DNA from 3 places in the Streptomyces sp. NPDC014006 genome. Region 2 is predicted to be linked to each of the others. Evidence: riboswitches for the same ligand, from Rfam matches in the RefSeq annotation. Region 2 holds a riboswitch; each other region holds the start of a gene.
What was found. A riboswitch is a leader RNA that binds a small molecule or an ion and turns the genes downstream of it on or off. The one in region 2 is predicted to bind cobalamin.
Positions count from the first base shown of each region.

Region 1: linked by a shared signal. The riboswitch ahead of ACF1GV_RS22095 (ribonucleoside-diphosphate reductase subunit alpha) and the one ahead of ACF1GV_RS13670 (HoxN/HupN/NixA family nickel/cobalt transporter) in region 2 are both predicted to bind cobalamin.
Region 3: linked by a shared signal. The riboswitch ahead of ACF1GV_RS06175 (cobalamin biosynthesis protein) and the one ahead of ACF1GV_RS13670 (HoxN/HupN/NixA family nickel/cobalt transporter) in region 2 are both predicted to bind cobalamin.

Region 1 covers NZ_JBICAJ010000006.1:255,965-263,827, reverse strand. The annotation lists gene ACF1GV_RS22115 (helix-turn-helix domain-containing protein) at 1-883, opposite strand, end outside; gene ACF1GV_RS22110 (hypothetical protein) at 977-1,189, shown strand; gene ACF1GV_RS22105 (hypothetical protein) at 1,240-2,028, shown strand; gene ACF1GV_RS22100 (ribonucleotide-diphosphate reductase subunit beta) at 2,036-3,049, opposite strand; gene ACF1GV_RS22095 (ribonucleoside-diphosphate reductase subunit alpha) at 3,049-5,412, opposite strand; cobalamin riboswitch at 5,535-5,667, opposite strand; gene ACF1GV_RS22090 (GNAT family N-acetyltransferase) at 5,713-6,219, opposite strand; gene mctP (monocarboxylate uptake permease MctP) at 6,293-7,863, opposite strand, start outside.
Region 2 covers NZ_JBICAJ010000003.1:312,053-319,915, reverse strand. The annotation lists gene ACF1GV_RS13675 (nucleoside hydrolase) at 8-973, shown strand; gene ACF1GV_RS13670 (HoxN/HupN/NixA family nickel/cobalt transporter) at 970-2,073, opposite strand; cobalamin riboswitch at 2,101-2,285, opposite strand; gene ACF1GV_RS13665 (ArsR/SmtB family transcription factor) at 2,363-2,722, shown strand; gene ACF1GV_RS13660 (glycoside hydrolase family 13 protein) at 2,760-4,451, shown strand; gene ACF1GV_RS13655 (DUF4142 domain-containing protein) at 4,448-5,158, opposite strand; gene dnaK (molecular chaperone DnaK) at 5,369-7,255, shown strand; gene ACF1GV_RS13645 (carboxypeptidase regulatory-like domain-containing protein) at 7,339-7,863, shown strand, end outside.
Region 3 covers NZ_JBICAJ010000001.1:1,347,096-1,354,958, forward strand. The annotation lists gene cobN (cobaltochelatase subunit CobN) at 1-3,117, opposite strand, end outside; gene ACF1GV_RS06170 (cobyric acid synthase) at 3,114-4,622, opposite strand; gene ACF1GV_RS06175 (cobalamin biosynthesis protein) at 4,648-5,589, opposite strand; cobalamin riboswitch at 5,696-5,842, opposite strand; gene ACF1GV_RS06180 (hypothetical protein) at 5,968-6,189, opposite strand; gene ACF1GV_RS06185 (anion permease) at 6,224-7,483, opposite strand; gene ACF1GV_RS06190 (class II aldolase/adducin family protein) at 7,712-7,863, shown strand, end outside.

The DNA of each region.
Region 1 (7,863 bases), on a different contig from region 2:
CCGCCGCCGTACCGAACCCGGTACGCCAGGCGATCGCGTCCATCGTCTCGTCCGTCGCCTCCAGCAGCCGCTGTGCCAGCAGCACCCGCTGGCGCAGGATCCACCGGTACGGCGTCGTGCCGGTCTCCTGCTGGAAGCGCCGGGCGAAGGTGCGCGGCGCCATGTGGGCCCGCGCGGCGAGCTGTTCGACGGTCACCTCCTGGTCGAGGTGCTGCTCCATCCACGCCAGCACCTCGCCGACGGTGTCACAGGAGTCCTTCGGCAGCGGGCGCTCGATGTACTGCGCCTGCCCGCCGTCCCGGTGCGGCGGCACGACCATGCGCCGGGCGATCTTGTTGGCGACCTCCGGCCCCTGCTCCTTGCGCACCAGGTGCAGACAGGCGTCGATGCCGGCGGCGGTGCCCGCCGAGGTGATCACGGGGTCCTCGTCGACGTAGAGCACGTCCGGTTCGACGACCGCCCGCGGGTACTGCCGGCGCAGCTCCTCGACGTGGTGCCAGTGCACCGCGCAGCGCCGCCCGTGCAGCAGCCCGGCGGCGCCCAGCACGAACACGCCGGAGCACACGCTCAGCACCCGCGACCCGCGCTCCACCGCCCGTACCAGGGCGTCCAGCAGCGCCGGCGGATAGATGCGGTGCGTGAAGTCGTCGCCGGCCGGAACGGCGATCAGATCCGCCTCCTCCAGCCGGTCCAGGCCGTACGGCGTGGACAAGGTCAGCCCGCCGACGTGCGTGCCCAGCGCCGGGCCCTCGGCGGAGACGACCGCGAAGTCGTACACCGGCAGTCCGTCGTCGCTGCGGTCGAGCCCGAAGACCTCGCACACGACCCCGAGTTCGAAGGGATGCACACCGTCGAGCAGGACGGCGGCCACGTTTTTCAGCATGCTGCCAGTGTGCCTCGCCGGTGGCAGTAATTCGAGGGTCTGCGGCAGTCCTGCCACTCACGGTAAGGAGCGTTCCGCGCGAGAGTGGTGTCCATGAACGGAAACCAGATCGAAGGCCTGATCGGAATGCTCTTCACCCTCGGGATCCTGGTCCTCCTCGTCCTGCCGTCCGCGCTCGGCGTCGTGCGCGACCGCCGCATGGACCGGCAGATCCGGGAGGCCGCGCACCCCGCTCCCCGCATCCAGACCCCGCGCCGGACCAGCCCGCGCATCCAGGCGCACCGCACTGTCCGACCCCGCATGTAACCTCCCGCTGACGCAATCGATCACGGTGATCGAGCGCCGGGGAGGGAAACATGAGCAACGGCATCCCGCGAAGAGCGGTCTGGGCCACGGCGAGCGGCGCCGCGGCCCTCGTGCTCCTCACCGCGACCGGCGCGCACGCCGAGGGCCGTGGAGACATCCGGGTGGTGGGGGCCGTCGTCAACGGCGGTCACCCCGTGGGCATCGGGACCGTCAAGGAGATCACGTTCCCGGTCGTCCTCACCATCCGGGACGACTCCGGGGTGAAGGGCGTCGGCCGCGTCAGCACGATGAACGTGTCGAACGCCTACGGCTTCATCGAGTGGTCCGGCACGACCTGCGCGAAGAAGTCGGCAATCACCTCGGTGTGCACGGCCACCATGAAGGCCACGCCCGCCTGGATGCCGGCGAGCGACGACATCGACACCAACCGGGTCGCCGGCCTCTGGCAGGTCAACGCCACCGTCAAAGCGAACGACGGCGACTACTGGATCTCCGACAACATCGCCCGGTACTCCGTCAAGCGGGCCACGACACTCACCGCCGACGCAGCGCCCGAGCCCGTGCGCAAGGGCGGACAGCTGACCGTCACCGGAACGCTCAGCCGGGCGAACTGGGAGAGCCTGAGGTACCAAGGCTACGCCGGGCAGCCGGTCCAGCTCCAGTTCCGCAAGGCCGGCACCACCCGCTACACCACGGTCAAGACCGTCACAACGGGCAGCACCGGCCGGCTCAGCACCACCGTCACCGCCTCCGCGGCCGGCGACTGGCGCTGGTACTACCCCGGCACGTCGACCACCATGCTCGCCGTGTCGGCCGGGGACACCGTGACCCTGAAGTAACCGCGCCTCAGAAGTCCTCGTCCAGGTCGACGGTGCCCTCCACCGCCACCTGATACGCCGAGGGGCGGCGCTCGAAGAAGTTGGTCAGCTCCTGAACGCCCTGCAACTCCATGAAGGAGAAGGGGTTCTCCGAACCGTAGACGGGAGCGAAGCCGAGGCGGGTGAGGCGCTGGTCGGCGACGCACTCCAGGTACTGGCGCATCGAGTCGGTGTTCATGCCGGGGAGGCCGTCGCCGCACAGGTCGCGCGCGAACTGCAGCTCGGCCTCCACGGCCTCCTCGAGCATGTCGGTGACCTGCTGCCCGAGCTCCTCGTCGAAGAGGTCAGGCTCCTCCTTGCGGACGGTGTCGACCACGTCGAACGCGAACGACATGTGCATGGTCTCGTCGCGGAACACCCAGTTGGTGCCGGTGGCGAGACCGTGCAGCAGGCCCCTGCTGCGGAACCAGTAGACGTACGCGAAGGCGCCGTAGAAGAACAGGCCCTCGATGCATGCGGCGAAGCAGATCAGGTTCAGCAGGAAGCGGCGCCGGTCGGCCCTCGTCTCCAGGCGCTCCAGCTTCTCCACCTCGTTGATCCACTTGAAGCAGAACCCGGCCTTCTCCCGGATGGACGGGATGTTCTCCACCGCGTCGAAGGCGGCCGCCCGGTCGTCCGGGTCGGGCAGATAGGTGTCCAGCAGCGTCAGATAGAACTGGACGTGCACGGCCTCCTCGAAGAGCTGCCGCGACAGGTACAGGCGCGCCTCGGGGGAGTTGATGTGCTTGTACAGCGTCAGCACCAGATTGTTCGCGACGATCGAGTCGCCCGTCGCGAAGAACGCCACCAGCCGGCCGATGAGGTGCTGCTCCGCCGGCGTCAGCTTCGCGAGGTCGGCGACGTCCGAGTGGAGGTCGACCTCCTCCACGGTCCAGGTGTTCTTGATGGCGTCCCGGTAGCGCTCGTAGAAGTCCGGGTAGCGCATGGGGCGCAGGGTCAGCTCGAAGCCCGGGTCGAGGAGGTTCGTGTTACGGGTGGTCATTACTGGCAGGCCTCGCAGGACTCGGGGTTTTCCAGGGAGCAGGCGACGGCCTCTTCGGAGGTCACCTGCTGGACGGGAACGGGGACGGTGGCCTGCGCCCGGGCGGCGCGAGCGATGCGCGTCGCCGGGCGCGAGCGCAGGTAGTACGTCGTCTTCAGCCCGGACTTCCAGGCGTAGGCGTACATCGAGGAGAGCTTGCCGATCGTCGGCGTCTCCAGGAACAGGTTGAGGGACTGCGCCTGGTCGAGGAACGGGGTCCGCGCCGCCGCCATGTCGATCAGACCGCGCTGCGGGATCTCCCACGCGGTGCGGTACAGCCGCCGCACGTCCTCGGGGATCCAGGCGAAGTCCTGCACCGAGCCGCTCGACTCGCGCAGCGCCTCACGGGTGCGGGCGTCCCACACGCCGAGCTTCTTCAGCTCGGCGACCAGGTAGGAGTTCACCTGGAGGAACTCGCCGGACAGCGTCTCGCGCTTGAACAGGTTCGACACTTGCGGCTCGATGCACTCGTACACGCCCGCGATGGAGGCGATGGTGGCGGTCGGCGCGATGGCCAGCAGCAGGCTGTTGCGCATGCCGGTCCCGGCGATCCGCTCCCGCAGCGCCGCCCAGCGCTCCGGCCAGGTCAGCTCCACGTCGTAGTGGTCGGGGTGCAGCACCCCCCGTGCGGTGCGGGTCTTCTCCCAGGCCGGCAGCGGGCCGTTGCGCTCGGCGAGGTCGGCGGAGGCCTCGTACGCGGCGAGCATGACCCGCTCCGCGATCCGGGTGGACAGCGCCTTGGCCTCGGGGGAGTCGAACGGCAGCCGCAGCTTGAAGAAGACGTCCTGCAAACCCATCGCGCCCAGGCCCACCGGGCGCCACTTGGCGTTGGAGCGGCCCGCCTGCTCGGTCGGGTAGAAGTTGATGTCGACGACGCGGTCGAGGAAGGTGACGGCGGTGCGGACGGTGGCGTCCAGCCGCTCCCAGTCGATGTCCCCGTCGGCCACGAACGCGCCGAGGTTGACCGAGCCGAGGTTGCACACGGCCGTCTCACCGTCGTCGGTGACCTCCAGGATCTCCGTGCAGAGGTTGGAGGAGTGGACGACGTGGCCCGGCAGCGCGGTCTGGTTGGCGGTGCGGTTGGCGGCGTCCTTGAAGGTCATCCAGCCGTTGCCGGTCTGCGCGAGGGTGCGCATCATGCGGCCGTACAGCTCACGGGCCGGAAGCGTCTTCTTCGCCAGCCCCGCGTCCTCCGCCTTGCGGTACGCGGCGTCGAACTCCTCGCCCCACAGATCCACCAGCTCCGGCACGTCGGCCGGAGAGAACAGCGACCACTGCGCGTCGGCGCCCACCCGGCGCATGAACTCGTCCGGGACCCAGTGCGCGAGGTTCAGGTTGTGCGTACGGCGGGCGTCCTCACCGGTGTTGTCCCGCAGCTCCAGGAACTCCTCGATGTCGGAGTGCCAGGTCTCCAGGTACACCGCGGCCGCGCCCTTGCGCCGCCCGCCCTGGTTCACCGCGGCGACCGAGGCGTCCAGCGTCTTCAGGAACGGCACGATGCCGTTGGAGTGCCCGTTGGTGCCGCGGATCAGCGAACCGCGGCTGCGGATACGGGAGTACGACAGCCCGATGCCGCCGGCGTGCTTGGAGAGCCGGGCGACCTGGTGGTAGCGGTCGTAGATGGAGTCCAGCTCGTCCAGCGGTGAGTCGAGCAGGTAGCAGGACGACATCTGGGGGTGCCGGGTGCCGGAGTTGAAGAGGGTGGGGGAGGACGGCAGGTAGTCGAGGCGGCTCATGAGCCCGTAGAGCGCCGCGACCTCGTCGGCGGAGCGGAGGGTGTCGTCCTCGGCGAGCCCGCTGGCCACCCGCAGCAGGAAGTGCTGCGGCGTCTCGATCACCTTGCGGGTGATCGGGTGCCGCAGCAGATAGCGGCTGTGCAGGGTGCGCAGGCCGAAGTAGCCGAAGCGGTCGTCGGCGTGGGTGTCGATCAGCGCGTCCAGCCGCTCGGCGTGCAGCCGGACGAAGTCGGCGGTCCGGTCCGCGATGAGCCCCTCGCGGTGGCCGACGGCGACCGACCCGGTGAACGACGTGACGTCCTGGGAGGCCGCCTCCGCGCGGATGGTGAGGGTGAGCAGGCGGGCGGCGAGCCGGGAGTAGGCGGGGTCCTCGGAGATGAGTCCGGCGGCGGCCTCCGTGGCCAGCTCCCGCAGCTCCGCCTCGTCGGCGTGCGCCGAGCGGCCGCGCAGCGCGGCGGCGGCGACCCGGCCGGGGTCGGCGTCGGGGAGGTCGGCGGTCAGCTCGGTCAGGGTGCGCAGCAGCGCGGCACCGGGGCCGTCGTGCTCCCGCTGGCTGGCTGAGGCCGGATCGGCTGGCGCGATGGTCACGTGGGGCTCTCCCTCGCTCGGCACGGGGCCTTGCGGAGGGCAGGGGGCAGCACACGAGCGCACGCGGCGTCGCGTCCACCGGCCCATCCCACGAGGCCCGGACGTCAGGGCACACCGGCCGGGTGGCCGGGTGCACTGTCGGCAGGTCCTCGGACTGAACCAGCGTGCGCGAAGCACGCATGTACACCGTTGCGGGACAGTTCCGGATTCGCACCGGATTCCCCTGCGGCGACAGCGAGCATGAGCATACATCTAGTGCCGGGCTGTCGTGTCACCCCCAGATGTTGTGTCCCGGTGGCTTCACAGCGTCAGCTCGTAGGTGAGAAGGGTGATGTCGTCGAGTTCCGGCAGGGGATTCCAGTCCCGCTCCGGCGTACGGACGAAGCCCAGCCGTTCGTAGAGGCGGTGGGCGGTGTGCATGGTCCGCTGGGTCGACAGGACGAGCCGCCCGCAGCCGTCGACGGCCCGGGCCCGCTCGACGCAGGCCCGTACGAGCGCCTCGCCGACACCCCGGCCGCGGGCCGCGTGGGCGACGGCCAGCATGCGCATCTCGGCCTCGCCGGGACGCGCGACGTCGGCCATGGGCCCGCCGGCCGGAACGAAGGTGACGCCGCCGAGGACGGTGTCGTCCGCCGTGGCGACCAGGACCTCGGCCGCGGCGGCGCGCTTGGCGACGTCGCGCAGCTCGCCGAGGTAGGGGTCGCTCGCGGCGAAGTCCAGGAGTCCGTCCTGGAGATAGGCCTGGGCGGTGATCTCACCGAGGGCGGCGTGTTCGCGGGGTGCGACGGGCCGGATCACGATGTCCATGACGGCGAGTGTGCCCCACGGGTACGACGGCGGGCCGCCGGATTTCTCCGGCGGCCCGTCGTCGATGCCGCTCTCAGTGACCTGCGGCGCCCGCCGTGGCCGGGGGGAGTTCGGTCTGGACGCCCGGGTCGCCGGCGTCCGCCGTGTAGTCCTCCGGGCTGGTCTCGTCGACGCCCTCGGGGGCCTTCACGGCCTTCAGGACGAAGGTGAGGACCACGGTCACCACCACGTTCAGCACGAACGCCGTGAGGCCGATGTAGCCGATCTCGCCGATGCCGGGGATCTCCTTCGCGGAGCCGCCGAAGTGCTTCTGGCCCGGGTTGGTGGGCGACGGTACCCCGTAGGCGACGAGGGTGCCGTAGACCATGCCGACCGCCCAGCCCGCCAGCAGAGCCCAGCGGTGGAACCAGCGCGTGAACAGGCCGCCGACCAGGGCCGGGAAGGTCTGCAGGATCCAGATGCCGCCCAGCAGCTGGAAGTTGATGGCGACCGTCTTGTCCATCGTGAGGACGAAGACCAGCGCGCCCACCTTCACCAGCAGGGAGACGATCTTGGAGACCTGTGCCTCCTGCTTCGGCGTGGCGTCCGGCTTGATGAAGTCCTTGTAGATGTTGCGCGTGAACAGGTTCGCCGCCGCGATGGACATGATGGCCGCCGGGACCAGCGCGCCGATGCCGATCGCCGCGAACGCGATGCCCGTGAACCAGTCCGGGAACATGTCCTCGAACAGCTGCGGGATGGCCAGCTGGCCGTTCTGCACCTTGATGCCGGCCGCGATCGCCATGAAACCGAGCAGCGCGAGCAGGCCCAGCATCAGGGAGTACAGCGGCAGGATCGTGGTGTTGCGCCGGATCACCTCACGGCTCTTGGACGACAGCGTCGCGGTGATCGAGTGCGGGTACATGAACAGCGCGAGCGCGGAGCCCAGAGCCAGGGTGGCGTACGTCCACTGCTGAGCCTCACCCGACACCAGCGCGCCGCGCGGCTTGCCGGTCTTCGGGTTGACCTGGCTGAACGCGTGGGCCGCCTTGGCGAAGATGTCGTCGAACCCGCCGAGTTTGATCGGGATGTAGATGATCGCCACGGCGATGACGATGTAGATCAGCGCGTCCTTCACGAACGCGATCAGCGCGGGGGCGCGCAGACCCGACGAGTAGGTGTACGCCGCCAGCACGCCGAACGCGATCAGCAACGGCAGGTCCTTGACGAACCAGTTGGTGTTCTCGCCGCCGCCGACACCCAGCACGTCCAGCACGGCCTGGATGCCGACGAGCTGGAGCGCGATGTACGGCATCGTCGCGAGGATGCCGGTCAGCGCCACCGCCAGCGACAGCCCCTTGGAGCCGAAGCGGCCGCGCACGAAGTCCGAGGTCGTCACGTACCCGTGCTTGTGCGACACCGACCACAGCCGGGGCAGGAACGTGAAGATCAGCGGGTAGACGAGGATCGTGTACGGCACCGCGAAGAAGCCGGACGCGCCCGCCGCGTAGATCGCCGCGGGCACGGCGACGAACGTGTACGCCGTGTACAGGTCACCGCCGAGCAGGAACCAGGTGATCCAGGTGCCGAACGACCGCCCGCCCAGGCCCCATTCGTCGAGACTGTGCTCGTTCTCGGCCTTGCGCCAGCGCGCGGCCAGGAAAC
Region 2 (7,863 bases):
GCTCCTGGTGGCCGGTCAACCCATCCCCGTGATCATCGACTGCGATACCGGTGTCGACGACGCCCTCGCCCTGCTGTTCGCGGTACGTCATCCCGGTCTGGATCTGCGCGCGGTGACGTGTGTCGCCGGGAACACGGACGTCGACGGGGTCGTACGCAACACACTGACCGTGCTGGAGCAGGCGGGGGCGCCGCAGATCCCGGTGGGGCGGGGTGCCGAGCGGCCGTTGATCGAGCCGGCGCGTTCGGCCCGGCATGTGCACGGCCACGACGGCATGGGCGATCTGGGGCTGCCCGCGCCGGGGCGCCGGCCCGCCGACGTCGACGCGGTGACGCTGCTGCGCCGGGAGATCCTCGCCAGCGAGCGGCCGGTGACCCTGATCCCGACGGCGCCGCTGACGAACATCGCGCTGCTGCTGCGCACCCATCCGGAGGTGACCCGCAACATCGAGCGGATCGTCTTCATGGGCGGCGCGGTCACCACCGGCAACGCCACGCCGGTCGCGGAGTTCAACGTCTGGCACGACCCGGAGGCCGCGGCGATCCTGCTGACCGCGGGGGTGCCGATCACCATGTACGGCCTGGACGTGTTCATGCGGGTCGTGGTGCCGGGCAGCGATGTGCACCGGATGCGGGCGAGCAGTGAGCCCGGGACCCGGCTGGCCGGTGACCTGCTGGCCCACCGGCCGACCACGCAGGGCGGTGAGCCCGAGGCGGAGGAGGCCGGCGGCCTCGGCGACGCGGGCGCGGTGTGCGCGGTCGCCGATCCGGCGGGGATCACGACGCGGCTGCTGCCGGTGGAGGTGTCGCTGGCCCCGGGTCCTGGCCGGGGGCAGACGGTCGTCGACCGGCGCCCGCGCCCCGGCGAGTCCGAGATCCACGAGGGCGCCCGCGAACAGCCCCTGGTGGACGTGGCGCTGGAGGTCGACGTCGACCGGTACGTGAGGCTGTACCTGGAGACCGTCGAGCGCTAGTCGGCGGCGGAGGCCGTCCAGCGTTCCTCCACCCTGGCCAGCCTCCAGTACGCCAGCGCCACCGCCCACACCAGGACGAACAGGCCGACGATGAGGTAGCCGACGCTGTCCAGGTCGATCCCGGCGATCCAGCCGGTGACGCCGTCGCTCAGGCCGAACTTGTCGTGCAGCACGCCGACCAGCTCGATGGTGCCGATCACGAACGCGACGGCGATGGACAGGCCGGTGATGGCGAGGTTGTAGAACACCTTGCGGACCGGGTGGGAGAACGCCCACTGGTAGGCGAAGTTCATGAACGTGCCGTCCAGGGTGTCGAACAGGCACATGCCGGCCGTGAACAGCAGCGGCAGGCACAGGATGGCGTACCAGGGCAGTCCGGCGGCCGCGCCCGAGCCGGCCATCACCATCAGGGTGACCTCGGTGGCGGTCTCGAAGCCGAGGCCGAAGAGGAAGCCGAGCGGATACATCTGGCCCGGCCGGGAGATCGAGCGGGTGAGGCGGCCGAGGAAGCGGTTCATGAACCCGCGCGAGTCCAGGTGCCGCTCCAGCTCGGACTCGTCGTACGTGCCCGCCCGCATCGACCGGAACACCTTCAGGATGCCGAACAGGGCGACCAGGTTGAGGGCGGCGATGAGGTACAGGAAGGCACCGGCGACGGTCGTGCCGAGGAAGCCGAGCACCTGGTGGGTGGTGGACCCCTCGTTGGTGACCCGGTCGGCGAGCTGGGTGCCGGCCGCGATCATCACCGCGAGGACGATCACGACGCTGGAGTGGCCGAGCGCGAACCAGAAGCCCACGGACACCGGGCGTTTGCCGTCGGCCATGAGCTTGCGGGTGGTGTTGTCGATGGCGGCGATGTGATCGGCGTCGAAGGCGTGCCGCACGCCCAGGGTGTAGGCGGTGACGCCGAGGCCGATGCCGAAGGCCTTGCTGCCGACCTCGTAGTGGCCAGGTACGACGAGGAGGAAGAGGATCCCGAAGGCGACGACGTGCAGGGCGGCGATGGCGGCCATCAGCCCGGCGGTCTTCACGGTGTCCTCGCGGCGCCATGTGAAGGTGGCCTTCGCGGTCGTCGTCGGGGCAGGGTCGGGCAAGGTCATCCGGTCACGCTCCAGCACCTCGTGGATCTCTTCGTGAGCTGCCGTGGCCGGTCTCCTGGCTGCCGGGTCATGCGTCCGCCGTCCCTGCCTTCCCGGTCGTACGACCAGTGGCCCGGCGTGAGCCGGACGGGACGAGAACTCCCCGATCACAGTGGCGAGGGCCGCGCCGGTTTCCCACCGGCTTCCCGAACACCACGGCCCGCCCACGGTAGGGGGGCCGAGGGTCTTCTGCATACCTGCACAGCTGTGCAGGTATGCAAGATCACAATCGGGGCGGGAGAATGCGGGCATGCACCTCGTGCCCCCCGACCGCGCCGACCGCCGCACCATCGACGGTCACCGTGTCTGTGACGCCATCGCGGCCATCGGCGACGCCGCCCACGTGCGTGCCTGGGCCGACCGCTTCTCGCTGCTCGCCGACCCCAACCGGCTCGCCCTCCTGCTCGCCCTGCACCGCACCGGCCCGCTCGCGGTGTCCGACCTGGCGATCGCGACGGGCATGAACGACCCCGCGGTGTCGCAGGCCCTGCGGCTGCTGCGGGCGTCCGGGACGGTGGCGGGGGAGAAGCAGGGCCGGGTGGTCCGTTACCGGGTGGTCGACCCGGACGTGCAGACCCTGCTCGCGCGGTGCACCGCCGACGGCGCCTGACCCGCGCCCACACGGGCACGTTCCCTTTCGGGGTGAAGTGGACAGTCATCTCCCTGTCGTGCCCGAACCGGCGAACGGAGACCGCGTGCCCGATCTCTCCTCCCGCGACCCCGACTGGTGGCGGCAGGCCGTCGTCTACCAGGTCTACCCCCGCAGCTTCGCCGACGCCGACGGTGACGGTCTCGGCGACCTGCGCGGGATCACCGACCGCCTGACCCACCTGGCCGCGCTCGGCGTCGACGCGCTGTGGCTGAGCCCGTTCTACCCCTCCGAACTCGCCGACGGCGGCTACGACGTCGCCGACCACCGTGCCGTCGACCCGCGCCTGGGCAGCCTGGACCACTTCGACGCGCTCGTCGCCGAGGCGCACCGGCTGGGCCTGAAGCTCGTCGTCGACATCGTCCCCAACCACACCTCGCACCAGCACGCCTGGTTCCAGGAGGCCCTGCGCGCCGGGCCGGGTTCGCGCGCCCGCGAGCGGTACGTCTTCCGGGACGGCCGCGGTGTCCACGGGGAGCTGCCGCCCTCGGACTGGCAGTCGGTGTTCGGCGGCAGCGCCTGGGAGCGGGTGCCGGACGGGCAGTGGTACCTGCATCTGTTCGCCCGCGAGCAGCCCGACCTGAACTGGGCCGACGAGGAGGTGCGCGCCGACCTGCTCGCCACGCTGCGCTTCTGGGCCGACCGGGGCGTGGACGGCTTCCGCGTGGACGTCGCCCACGCCCTGGCCAAGGACCTGAGCGAGCCGCTGCGCGACCTCGGCGCACCCGAGCTGAGCGACGAGGCGGCCCTGACGGTGCTGCCCCCGGGCAGCCATCCCTTCTACGACCGCGACGAGGTGCACGAGATCTACCGGGACTGGCGCCGCCTGCTCGACGCCTACTCCCCGCCCCGCGCGGCCATCGCCGAGGCATGGGTGCCGGGGGAGCGCCGCGCGCTGTACGCCCGGCCGGACGAGCTCGGGCAGGCGTTCAACTTCGAGTTTCTGCAGGCTCCCTGGCACGCGGACGCGCTGCGCGAGGTCATCACCGCGTCGCTGGCCGGCGCCCGTGCCGTCGGCGCCACCGCCACCTGGGTGCTGTCCAACCACGACGTCGTGCGGCACGCCTCCCGGCTGATGCTGCCACCGGGCACCGACGACAACGCCTGGCTGCTGTCCGGCGGGCACGCGCCCCGGATCGACCCGGCGGCCGGGCTGCGCCGGGCCCGCGCCGCGACGCTGCTGATGCTGGCGCTGCCCGGCTCGTCGTACCTCTACCAGGGCGAGGAGCTGGGGCTGCCCGAGGTCGCCGACCTGTCGGCCGAGGTGCTCCAGGACCCGATCTGGGAGCAGACGGGCCATGTCCGCAAGGGCCGCGACGGCTGCCGGGTGCCGCTGCCGTGGACGGTGAGCGGCCCGTCGTACGGCTTCGGGGCGGGCGGCGCCTGGCTGTCGCAGCCGCCGTCCTTCGCGTCGTACGCCGTGCAGGCGCAGGACGGCGTGGAGGGCTCGACGCTGGAGCTGTACCGGGCCGCGCTGAAGCTGCGCCGCAAGCTGGCGCAGGGCGAGGAGCTGCGGTGGGCCGAGGACGTCCCGGACGGTGTGCTCGCCTTCACCCGGTCGGAGGGCTGGCGGTGCGTCGCCAACCTGTCGGAGCGCACGGTTGCGCTGCCGGCCGGCGAGGTGCTGCTGACCAGCGCACCCCTGGAGGACGGCCGGCTCGGCCCGGACACCACCGTGTGGCTCGGCTAGCGCACCGTCGGCGACGGGTCGCCGGGCAGGGGGACCGGGACGGACGTCGGGCTCGGCGGCGGGGGGAGGACCACCTGGGGCTGGCCCCCGGCCGGGGGCGGCGGGGTGACGTCGTTCGAGGGCAGCTTGGGCGGGGCGGTCTGCTGGAAGAGGGCCTGGTCGAAGTTGACCAGGCCGGTCTTCTCCATGACCGTGATGTGGTCGAGCACGGTGTCGTTGGCCTGGTCGGCGAGCGCGCGCACCAGCGTGTTCTTCGTCGTGGACCGGATCTTCGCGATCGTGTTGAAGATCGAGCCGTGCGTGATCCGCAGGATGTTCGCGAAGTCTGAGTCGAACTGCCTGCCGCTGTCCGCGGTGAGGGTGGCGACGAATCCCTGCTGCTGGGGGCTGGGCAGGTTGGGCAGCGTGATGTTCAGCATCGGTGCGACCCTGCGGCAGGTGATGTCCAGGGCCGCGTGCCCGTCGATGAGGTGGCGGCCCGCCGTGAGGACCGCTTTGTCGGTGCTCTTCTTCAGGGCCAACTGACCCACGGGGTACTCCCACAGGCCGGCCGCGCGCACCTTCACCACGAAGTCGCGGTCGCCCTCCGTGAGCGGTCCCCACTGGGTGTTGGCGATCACCCGCGAGGTGTCGCTGGACACCGTCTGCACGCCCAGCATGGCCGGATAGGCGAGCGCAACGAGGGTCAGGCCGAGGGCTCCGCCCACAAAGAGGGTTCCCGTCGCGTTCCGCGAGAGTCGCACCGTGCCTCCTGTCACCGTCCGGTCGAACGCACAGGAGTACGCGGGAAGAGGCGGTTGTGTTCGGGCGGTGCGGCAAAAAAATCTTCCTTGACGGCGGTCGGCTCACGTTTTATGCAGGAATGTGAGTGATGCCCGCAGCCCCGGCAGCTACGGCACCCGAGAAGGGAGAGCCCGATGGCGCGTTCGGTCGGAATCGATCTCGGCACCACGAACTCGGTGGTCGCGGTCCTGGAGGGCGGCGAGCCCACCGTCATCGCCAACACGGAGGGGGCCCGCACCACCCCGTCCGTCGTCGCCTTCGCCAAGAACGGCGAGGTGCTCGTCGGGGAGGTCGCGAAACGGCAGGCCGTGACGAACGTGGAGCGCACGGCCCGGTCCGTCAAGCGGCATGTGGGCGACCACGCCTGGCGGTTCCCGGACAGCGGCGACATCGACGGCAGGCGGTACACCGCGCAGGAGGTCTCCGCGCGCGTGCTGCAGAAACTCAAGCGGGACGCGGAGGCGTACCTGGGCGAGGACGTCACGGACGCCGTGATCACCGTGCCGGCGTACTTCGACGACGCCCAGCGGCAGGCCACGAAGGAGGCCGGAGAGATCGCCGGCCTGAACGTCCCTCGGATCGTCAACGAGCCGACGGCGGCGGCGCTGGCGTACGGGCTGGACAAGGGCAACGACCAGACGGTGCTCGTCTTCGACCTCGGCGGCGGCACGTTCGACGTGTCGCTGCTGGAGATGGGCGACGGTGTCATCGAGGTCAAGGCGACCAACGGCGACACACACCTCGGCGGCGACGACTGGGACCAGCGGATCGTCGACCACCTCGTCACCGGCTTCAAGAACAACTACGGCGTCGATCTGTCGAAGGACAAGATGGCCGTGCAGAGGCTTCGGGAGGCCGCGGAGAAGGCGAAGATCGAGCTGTCCTCGTCGACGGAGACGAGCATCAACCTGCCCTACGTCACCGCCTCCGCCCAGGGTCCGCTGCATCTGGAGGAGAAGCTCACGCGGGCGCAGTTCGAACAGCTGACGGCGGATCTGCTGCAGCGCTGCAAGGGGCCGTTCCAGAACGCGGTGCGCGACGCGGGGATCTCGGTCAAGGACATCGACCACGTGGTGCTGGTCGGCGGTTCGACGCGGATGCCGGCCGTGACGGAGCTGGTGAAGGAACTGACGGGCAAGGAGCCGCACAAGGGCGTCAACCCCGACGAGGTCGTGGCGGTGGGGGCGGCGCTGCAGGCCGGTGTGCTCAAGGGTGAGGTCAAGGACGTCCTGCTGCTGGACGTCACGCCGCTGTCGCTCGGTATCGAGACCAAGGGCGGCATCATGACCAAGCTGATCGAGCGCAACACCACGATCCCGACCAAGCGCTCGGAGATCTTCACGACGGCCGAGGACAACCAGCCGTCGGTGACGATCCAGGTCTACCAGGGCGAGCGCGAGATCGCGGTGTACAACAAGAAGCTCGGCATGTTCGAGCTGACCGGTCTCCCGCCCGCGCCGCGCGGGGTGCCGCAGATCGAGGTGGCGTTCGACATCGACGCCAACGGGATCATGCACGTCTCCGCCAAGGATCTCGGCACCGGCAAGGAACAGAAGATGACCGTCACCGGTGGCTCCGCACTGCCGCGGGACGACATCGACCGCATGGTGCGGGAGGCCGAGCAGCACGCGGAGGAGGACCGGCGCCGGCGCGAGGCGGCGGAGACCCGCAACCAGGGGGAGCAGCTCGTCTACCGGACGGAGCAGCTGATCCGGGACAACCCGGAGAACATCCCCGCGGACGCCAAGAGGGAGACGGAGGAGGCGCTGGCCGAGCTGAAGGAGGCGCTGAAGGGCGAGGACACGGGGGTGATCCGCTCCGCGGTCGACAAGGCGGCCCAGGCGGCGCAGAAGATCGGTACGGCGATGTACGAGCGGGGGCGGGAGGCCTCCGGCGGGCAGGGTGAGAGCGCGGGTGCCTCCGGCGGGCAGGGTGAGAGCGCGGGTGCTTCCGGCGGGAAAGCCGACGACGACGTGGTGGACGCGGAGATCGTGGACGACGACAAGCGGGAGGCGGGCTGAGGACGGCGGCTGTCCGCGGGTGGGTGGGGGTGCACGCGCAGCTCCCCGTGCCCCTTGGGTGGGCTGTCGTCGCCGTCACTCTCATGGGTGCACCGGCGCGGCATGTGGTCTTTTCCCGGCTGACGCTGACCGTGTCGGCGCCCGCCGCGGTCACCGGTACGCCGCTGGCCGACGGCGGCTACCGCGGGGCCGTCGCCGCAGACGGCGGCTCCGGCACCTACACGTTCTCCGGCACCGCGACGGGCGGCCCGTGGTCCGGCCGGACGTTCCCGTTCGTGCTCTCCGTTCCCGCGAACGCCGTGCCGGGGACCCGGCTGAGCGGGTGCGCGATGGTCGTCACCGACGCCGGCGGCAGCTCCCGCGACGAAGGGGCGTGCACCGTGACGGTGGGGCTGCCCGAGCCGACGCTGTCGCAGCCGCCGGCCGGGGTCCCGCTCGGTTCGCGGCCGCGGACCGCCGGGACCGCCTACCCGGGCGCCCAGGTCAGCGTCCGCGACCAGGACGAGAACGAGGTGTGCTCCACGACCGCCGCCGCCGATGGCACCTGGTGGTGCGTGCCCGGGACCGATCTGCCGGCCGGCGCCGGGCGGCTGCAGGCCACGGCGACC
Region 3 (7,863 bases), on a different contig from region 2:
GGCGATCCGCTTGAACGCGGTCTCCATGTCCCCGCGCGCCGCCCGCCCGTCGAGCCCGCGCCCGTAGGCGTAGCCGCCCCACACCGCGTACACCTCGGCCAGGTCGGCGTCCGAGCGCCAGTTGCGGGCGTCGATCAGCGGCAGCAGACCGGCGCCGTACGCGCCCGGCTTGGAGCCGAAGATACGGGCCGTGGCCCGGCGCCGGTCACCGTGCTCGGCGGTGTCCGCGTCGGCGTGCGCCTTCACATGGTTGCGCTCGGCGGGCTCGTCCAGCTCCGCCACCGTGCGGACCGCGTCGTCGATCAGCCCCACGACGTGCGGGAACGCGTCCCGGAAGAAGCCGGAGATACGGACCGTGACGTCGATGCGCGGCCGGCCCAGTTCCTCCAGGGACACCACCTCGAAGCCGGTCACACGGCGCGAGGCGTCGTCCCAGACGGGACGGCAGCCCAGCAGCGCCAGGATCTCGGCGATGTCGTCGCCCTGGGTGCGCATCGCGGACGTGCCCCACACCGTGAGGCCGACGGACTTCGGGTACTCGCCCGTGTCCTGCAGATAGCGGGCCACGAGCGAGTCGGCGAGCGACTGCCCGACCTCCCAGCTCAGCCGGGACGGAATCGCCTTGGGGTCGACCGAGTAGAAGTTCCGGCCGGTCGGCAGGACGTTGACCAGACCGCGGGTGGGCGAACCGGACGGCCCGGCCGGGACGTAACCGCCGTTCAGCGCCTTCAGGATGTGCCCGATCTCGTCGGTCGTACGGGCGAGCCGCGGCACGACCTCGTCGCACGCGAACTCCAGCACGGCCGTCGCGTCGGGCAGTTCGGCGTTCAGCGCGCCGCGCAGCACCTCCGGCACGGCCGCCCGCTCCCAGCCCCGCGCCTCCATGCCCTCCGCGATCCGCCGGCACAACTGCTCCAGCAGGTCGATCGCGTCGGACGCGGTGCGCGCCGGACCGTCCACCAGGTCCGTCAGCTCCACCGGCACCTTCACCGGGGCGCCCGGCTCGCCCAGCAGCTCCTTCTCCACCAGCCCGAAGTGCGCCGCGAGCGAGGCCCGCAGACCCGGCAGGGCGTTCGCCTGCCCGCCCCACACCTGTGAGGCGCGCAGCACGGCCAGCACCAGGTTGACGCGCGGCTCGGCGACCGGACCGCCGCCCAGGATGTGCAGGCCGTCGCGGATCTGCACGTCCTTGATCTCGCACAGATAGCCGTCGATGTGCATGACGAACTCGTCGAACGCCTCGTCGTCCGGCTGCTCGTCCACATGCAGGTCGTGGTGCAGCTCGGCCGCCTTGACCAGCGTCCAGATCTGCGCGCGCACGGCCGGCGCCTTCACCGGGTCCAGGTCGGACACGAGCGCGTACTCGTCGAGCAGCTGCTCCAGCTTCGCCAGGTCGCCGTAGGTGTCGGCGCGGGCCATCGGCGGTACGAGGTGGTCGACGACCGTGGCGTGCCCGCGCCGCTTGGCCTGGGTGCCCTCGCCGGGGTCGTTGACGATGAACGGGTAGATCAGCGGCAGGTCACCGAGGACGGCGTCCGGGGCGCACCCGCCCGACAGGCCGAGGCCCTTGCCCGGCAGCCACTCCATCGTGCCGTGCTTGCCCATGTGCACGATCGCGTCCGCGCCGAAGCTGTTGTCCAGCCAGCGGTAGGCCGCCATGTAGTGGTGGGACGGCGGCATGTCCGGGTCGTGGTAGATCGCGATCGGGTTCTCGCCGAAGCCGCGCGGCGGCTGGATCATCACGACGACGTTCCCGAACTGCAGGGAGGCCAGGACGATGTCGTCGCCGTCGACGTACAGGGAGCCCGGCGGTTCACCCCACGCCTCCAGCATGGCGTCCCTGAGCTCCGGGTCCAGCTTGTCGAACCACGCCCGGTAGTCCGCCAGCGGCACCCGCGCGGGCGCGGAGGCCAGCTGCTCCTCGGTCAGCCACTCCACGTCGTGGCCGCCGGCCTCGATCAGCCGGTGGATCAGCTCGTCACCGCCGGAGGGGTACCCGCTCACCGCGTACCCGGCGTCCCGCAGCGCGTCCAGCACCCGCACCGCCGACGCGGGCGTGTCCAGACCGACCGCGTTGCCGACGCGGGAGTGCTTGGTCGGGTACGCGGTGAAGACCAGCGCGATCTTCTTCTCGGCGTTCGGCTTGTGCTTCAGCCGGGCGTGCCGCACGGCGATGCCGGCGACGCGCGCGGCCCGCTCCGGGTCGGCGACGTACACCGGGACCTCGTCCGGGCCCTGCTCCTTGAAGGAGAACGGCACGGTGATCAGCCGGCCGTCGAACTCCGGGATGGCGACCTGCATCGCCGCGTCCATGGGGGACAGGGCGGCGTCCGACTCCTCCCAGGCGCTCTTCGACGACGTCAGGCACAGGCCCTGCAGCACCGGGACGTCGAGGTCGGCGAGCGCGCCGATGTCCCAGGCCTCCTCGTCGCCGCCCGCGGAGGCCTGCGAGGCGTGCGTGCCGCCGGCCGCGAGCACGGTGGCGACCAGGGCGTCGGCGCGCGTGAGGAGTTCGTACAGCCCAGGGTCCGCGCCGCGCAGCGAACCGCAGTACACGGGCAGCGCATTGGCGCCCTGCGCCTCGATCGCCTCGCACAGGGTGTCCACGAAGGCGGTGTTGCCGCTCAGTTCGTGGGCGCGGTAGAAGAGCACCCCGACGGTCGGACGGCCGTCCTGCAGCGCGTACGAGCCGTGGACGCCGTACTCCGGCATCGTGTGCGGCTCCTCGAAGCCCTCACCGGTCAGCAGCACCGTGTCCGACAGGAACCGCGACAGCTCCAGCAGGTTCGCGGGACCGCCCTCGACCAGGTACCGCAGCGCCTCCGCGACCACGCCGGCCGGCACGCTCGACTCGGCCATCAGCTCGGCGTCCGGGACGGTCTCGCCGCCCAGCAGCACGGTAGGGATGCCGGACGCCTTCAGCGCGGCGAGCCCGTCCTCCCAGGCCCGCTTGCCGCCCAGCAGCCGTACGACGGCGAGGTCGGCGCCCTCGACCAGCGCCGGGAGTTCCTCGGCGACGTCCACGCGGGTCGGGTTGCCGATCCGGTAGTCCGCACCGGAGGCCCGGGCCGCCAGCAGATCCGTGTCGGCGGTGGACAACAACAACACTGTGCTCATGCGGGCGCTCCCGGTGGAATGAAAGGCAGTCCTTGCGGCGCGCCGGACTCGATGAGCCGCCACAGCGCGTCCGTGTCCGCGTGCTGTTCGATCAGGTCGCCGAGCCGGTCGAGCTGCTCCTCGCGCAGCGCGGCGAAGGAGGTGTCCGGCGCGGGCACGAAGCGGCGGCCCGCGGCGGCGGCCACCTCGCGCAGGAAGGCGCGGCGGAAGCCGTCGGACTCCAGCGAGCCGTGCCAGTGGGTGCCCCAGGTCTGGCCGACGCGGCAGCCGTCGAGGAAGGGCTCCCCTCCCGTCACGGAGGCGATGCCGTGGTGGATCTCGTACCCCTCGACCCGCTCGCCGAGGGCTTCCCCGCTCGGCCGGGTCAGGGTCTTCTCGCGGGCGAACCGCACCCGCACCGGCAGCACGCCGAGCCCGTCGACGGCACCGGCGCGTGACTCGACCTCGTCCTCGATGTGTTCACCGAGGATCTGGAAACCACCGCAGATGCCGAGCACGGGCCGCTGCTCGGCGGCCCGGCGCACGAGGGCGTCGGCCAGGCCGCGTTCGCGCAGCCACTGAAGCGCCCGCACCGTCCCGCGGGTGCCCGGGATCACCACCAGGTCGGCGTCGGCCAGCTCCTCCGGCCGGTCCACGAACCGCACGACCACGCCCGGTTCGGCGGCCAGCGCGTCCACGTCGGTGAAGTTGGACATCAGCGGGATCGCGCAGACGGCGACCCGCAGGACGTCCTCGCCGACGGGCGGGGAGACGGCCGACTCGCGGACGGTGCCGCGCAGGGACACCCTGAGGCCGTCCTCCTCGTCGATACCGAGCCCGTGCCGGAAGGGCAGGACGCCGTAGGTGCGCCGCCCGGTGAGGCCGTGCAGCATGTCCAGGCCCGGCTCCAGCAGGGAGACGTCGCCGCGGAACTTGTTCACCAGGAAGCCGGCGACCAGTTCCTGGTCCTCGGGTGAGAGCAGGGCGAGCGTGCCGAAGAAGGACGCGAAGACGCCCCCGCGGTCGATGTCGCCGACGACGAGCACGGGCAGCCGCGCGCCCCGCGCGATGCCCATGTTCACGATGTCGGTCCGGCGCAGATTGATCTCGGCCGGTGAGCCGGCCCCCTCGCAGATCACCGCGTCATACGTGCCCCGCAACTCGGCCAGGCACTCCAGGACCGTCCCCAGCAGCTTCTGCTGGCGTCCGCCGTGGTAGCCGCGTGCGCTCATCTCGCCCACCGGCTTGCCCAGCAGCACCACTTGGCTGCTCTGCTCGCCGCCGGGCTTGAGCAGCACCGGGTTCATCAACGCGGTCGGCTCGATCCGGCAGGCCTGGGCCTGCATGGCCTGCGCCCGCCCGATCTCGGCGCCCTCGCGGGTGACGAAGGAGTTCAGGGACATGTTCTGCGCCTTGAAGGGCGCCACCTTCACGCCCTGCCGCACCAGCCACCGGCAGATCCCGGCGGTGACGACGCTCTTGCCGGCGTCGGAGGTGGTGCCGGCGACGAGGAGACCGCCGTTCATCGATCACGCCCCTTCCCGATGACGTTCATCGATTGCGCCCCTTCCGGATGAGGTGTGCGCCCGCGCACACGCCGAGCGCCAGCCAGCTCACGCGCCGGGACAGCCGTACCGCCCGCGCGATGTCCTCGGTCCCGACGGCGCGCCCCCGCGGGTTCAGCACGGGCCGGTGTTCCACGCGCCCGCCGTACGACAGGGTGCCGCCCAGCCGCAGGCCGAGCGCGCCCGCGAAGGAGGCCTCCACGGGGCCCGCGTTGGGGCTCGGGTGCTTCACCGCGTCCGCCCGCCACGCCCGTACGGCGCCACGCCGGTCCGGGCCGGTGAGCACGGCGAGGGCGGCGGTCAGCCGGGCGCCCGGCCAGCCGGCCACGTCGTCGAGGCGGGCGGAGGCCCAGCCGAAGCGCCGCAGCCGCGGCGACTTGTGACCGACCATCGCATCCAGGGTGTTGACGGCCCGGAACCCGAGCAGCCCGGGCACCCCGCCGACGGCGCCCCACACCAGCGCGCCCACGACGGCGTCGGAGGTGTTCTCGGCGACCGACTCGACCACGGCCCGGGCGATCCCGTCGGCGTCCAGCGCCTGGGGGTCACGGCCGCACAGATGGGGCAGCCGGGCCCGCGCCGCCTCCACGTCCCCGGCTTCCAGGGCGCGCCCGATGGCGCCGGCCTCGCGTGCGAGGGAGGTCCCCCCGACCACGGACCAGGTGGCGGCGGCGGTCAGCGCGACCGAGGCGGCGGGGGAGCGGCGCACCGAGCGGGCGGCCACGGCCCCGAGCGCGACGGCGCCTCCGGCGCAGACGGCGGTGTGCAGGGCGCCCCAGCCGCGGTGGTCGCGCCACAGGGTGCGCTCGACGGCGTCCGCGGCCCGTCCGAACACGGCGACCGGGTGCCCGCGGCGCGGATCACCGAGGAGGAGGTCACCGAGGAGGCCGGCGGCGGCGCCGTACGCGAAGACGCGTTCGGCTCGCATCGGGCTCAGCCGGCCGTGGGGTCGAGCGGAGCGTCGCTGATGGGCCTGGTCCTCAACCGGCAGCCGCGCATGGCGTCATGTCCTCACTCAGGGTGTCCGCGCCCTGGTTAGAAGGAGATTCGGCGGTGAGAGTTCCTGGCTCCCGGGGTTGCACACCCCGGTGACAGTGGCGGGACCGCGCCGGACTTCCACCGGCTTCCTCTCCTGCACGCCGCAAACTTGGCTCCGGCAGTCCACCACGGCTGTCAGAGGGCCGTCAACTTGCCCTTGACCTGGGGCGGAGGAGTGTGGGCAGGCCCACACGGAGGCGACCTGCCAGGTCACAAAGGAACGCGGGGTGCCGCTCGGGCACCCCGCGTTTTTCGTTGACGAGGCCGGTCAGGCGACGATCAGGCTGATGCCGTACGCCACCGCCGCCGCGCACGCCGCGAAGCAGGCGTACGCGCCGGTGACCGCGAGGGCGGCCGAACCGCCCTGCGCCTGGACCCGCTCGCGGCGGGACAGGCCCATGATGCCGAGGGTGAACAGGGCCACCAGACCCACGGTGACCATGAGGCTGACACCGAAGACGGAGCCGAGGGCCGCCCAGTCGATCTTCATGCTGCTTCTCTTCCTTCGTACCCGAAAGCGGCGGTCAGACGGCCGGGGCCGGGTTCGCGGTGGCCGGCTGCTCCGCCGTCGCGGCGGCGGGGGCGGGGATGGTGGCCGTCAGGCCGTCCGTGACCGCCGGGCCGGCGGCCGGAGGCGGGGTCACGGCGGCGATCGCGGTGGTGACCACGCCGGCCGGCTCCTCCTCCACGGCGTTGACGTTGGTGTGGTCGACGACCTCGCGGCGGGAGACCTTCCAGATGCCGAAGCTGGCGGACACCAGGAAGACGGCGACCAGCGCGGTGCCCCAGGCGCCGAAGCCGGTGACGTACTCGGCGAGCGCGCCGACCAGCGCGGCGGCCGGCAGGGTCAGCACCCAGGCGACGAGCATCCGGGTCGCGGTCGACCAGCGCACCACGCCGCCCTTGCGGCCCACGCCCGCGCCCATCACGGAGCCGGAGACGACGTGCGTGGTGGACAGCGAGAAGCCGAGGTGGGAGGAGGCGAGGATGGCGGTGGCCGCGCTGGTCTGGGCGGCGAAGCCCTGCTGCGGCTGCATGTCCGTCAGGCCCTTGCCCATGGTGCGGATGATGCGCCAGCCGCCGATGTAGGTGCCGAGCGCGATGGCCAGGCCGGCGGAGAGGATCACCCAGGTGGGCGGGTCGGAGTCGGGCGCGATGGCGCCGCCCGCGACCAGGGCGAGGGTGATGATGCCCATCGTCTTCTGCGCGTCGTTGGTGCCGTGGGCGAGGGAGACCAGGCCCGCGGAGGCGATCTGGCCGGCCCGGTAGCCCTTCTCGGCGGCCTTGCCGTCGGCCTTCTTGCCCAGCGTGTACGACAGACGGGTCGCGACCATCGCCGCGACGCCGGCGACGACCGGGGCGGCGACCGCGGGCAGCAGCACCTTGGTGACGAGCACGTCACCGTGGACGGCGCCGAAGCCGGCGGAGGCGACGGTGGCGCCGATCAGACCGCCCATGAGGGCGTGCGAGGAGCTGGAGGGCAGGCCCACGAGCCAGGTCAGCAGGTTCCAGAGGATCGCGCCGACCAGGGCGGCGAAGATGACCTCGGGACGGATGCCGCTCTCGTCGACGAGACCCTTGGAGATCGTGTTGGCGACCTCCACGGAGAGGAAGGCGCCCACGAGGTTGAGGGCGGCGGACATGGCCACGGCGATCTTGGGCCGCAGCGCGCCGGTCGAGATGGTGGTGGCCATCGCGTTGGCGGTGTCGTGGAAACCGTTCGTGAAATCGAACGCGAGAGCGGTGACGACCACAATCGCGAGGATCAGCGAGAAGCTTTCCATTTACCCAGGCATTCGTTCGAAGTCATTGGCGGGTCGAACGTAGGTAACGCGGGTGAACGGAAGGTGAACTGGGCCGGGCGTCTCGATGTCGGAAAGAGGGGGTCGCTGCTCCGTTCCCCCGCCCACGGCCCGGGCGGCACACGGGCCGGGTGCCCGGCGCGGGGCGTCGTGGCCGTGCGCGGGTCGGAGAAGGAGATTTCCGTCACCCGGGACTGGCAGGATCGCGGCATGACGGAGCAGCGGTGGGAGCGGCAGGGCGGACGGGTGGCCGACGAGGGGGACGACGCCGAGCGGGAGGCTCTGGCCTGGGCGGATCTGGTCGCCACGGCGCGCCGGACCGTCGCCGACGGTCTGGTCGTCGGCACCTCCGGCAATGTCTC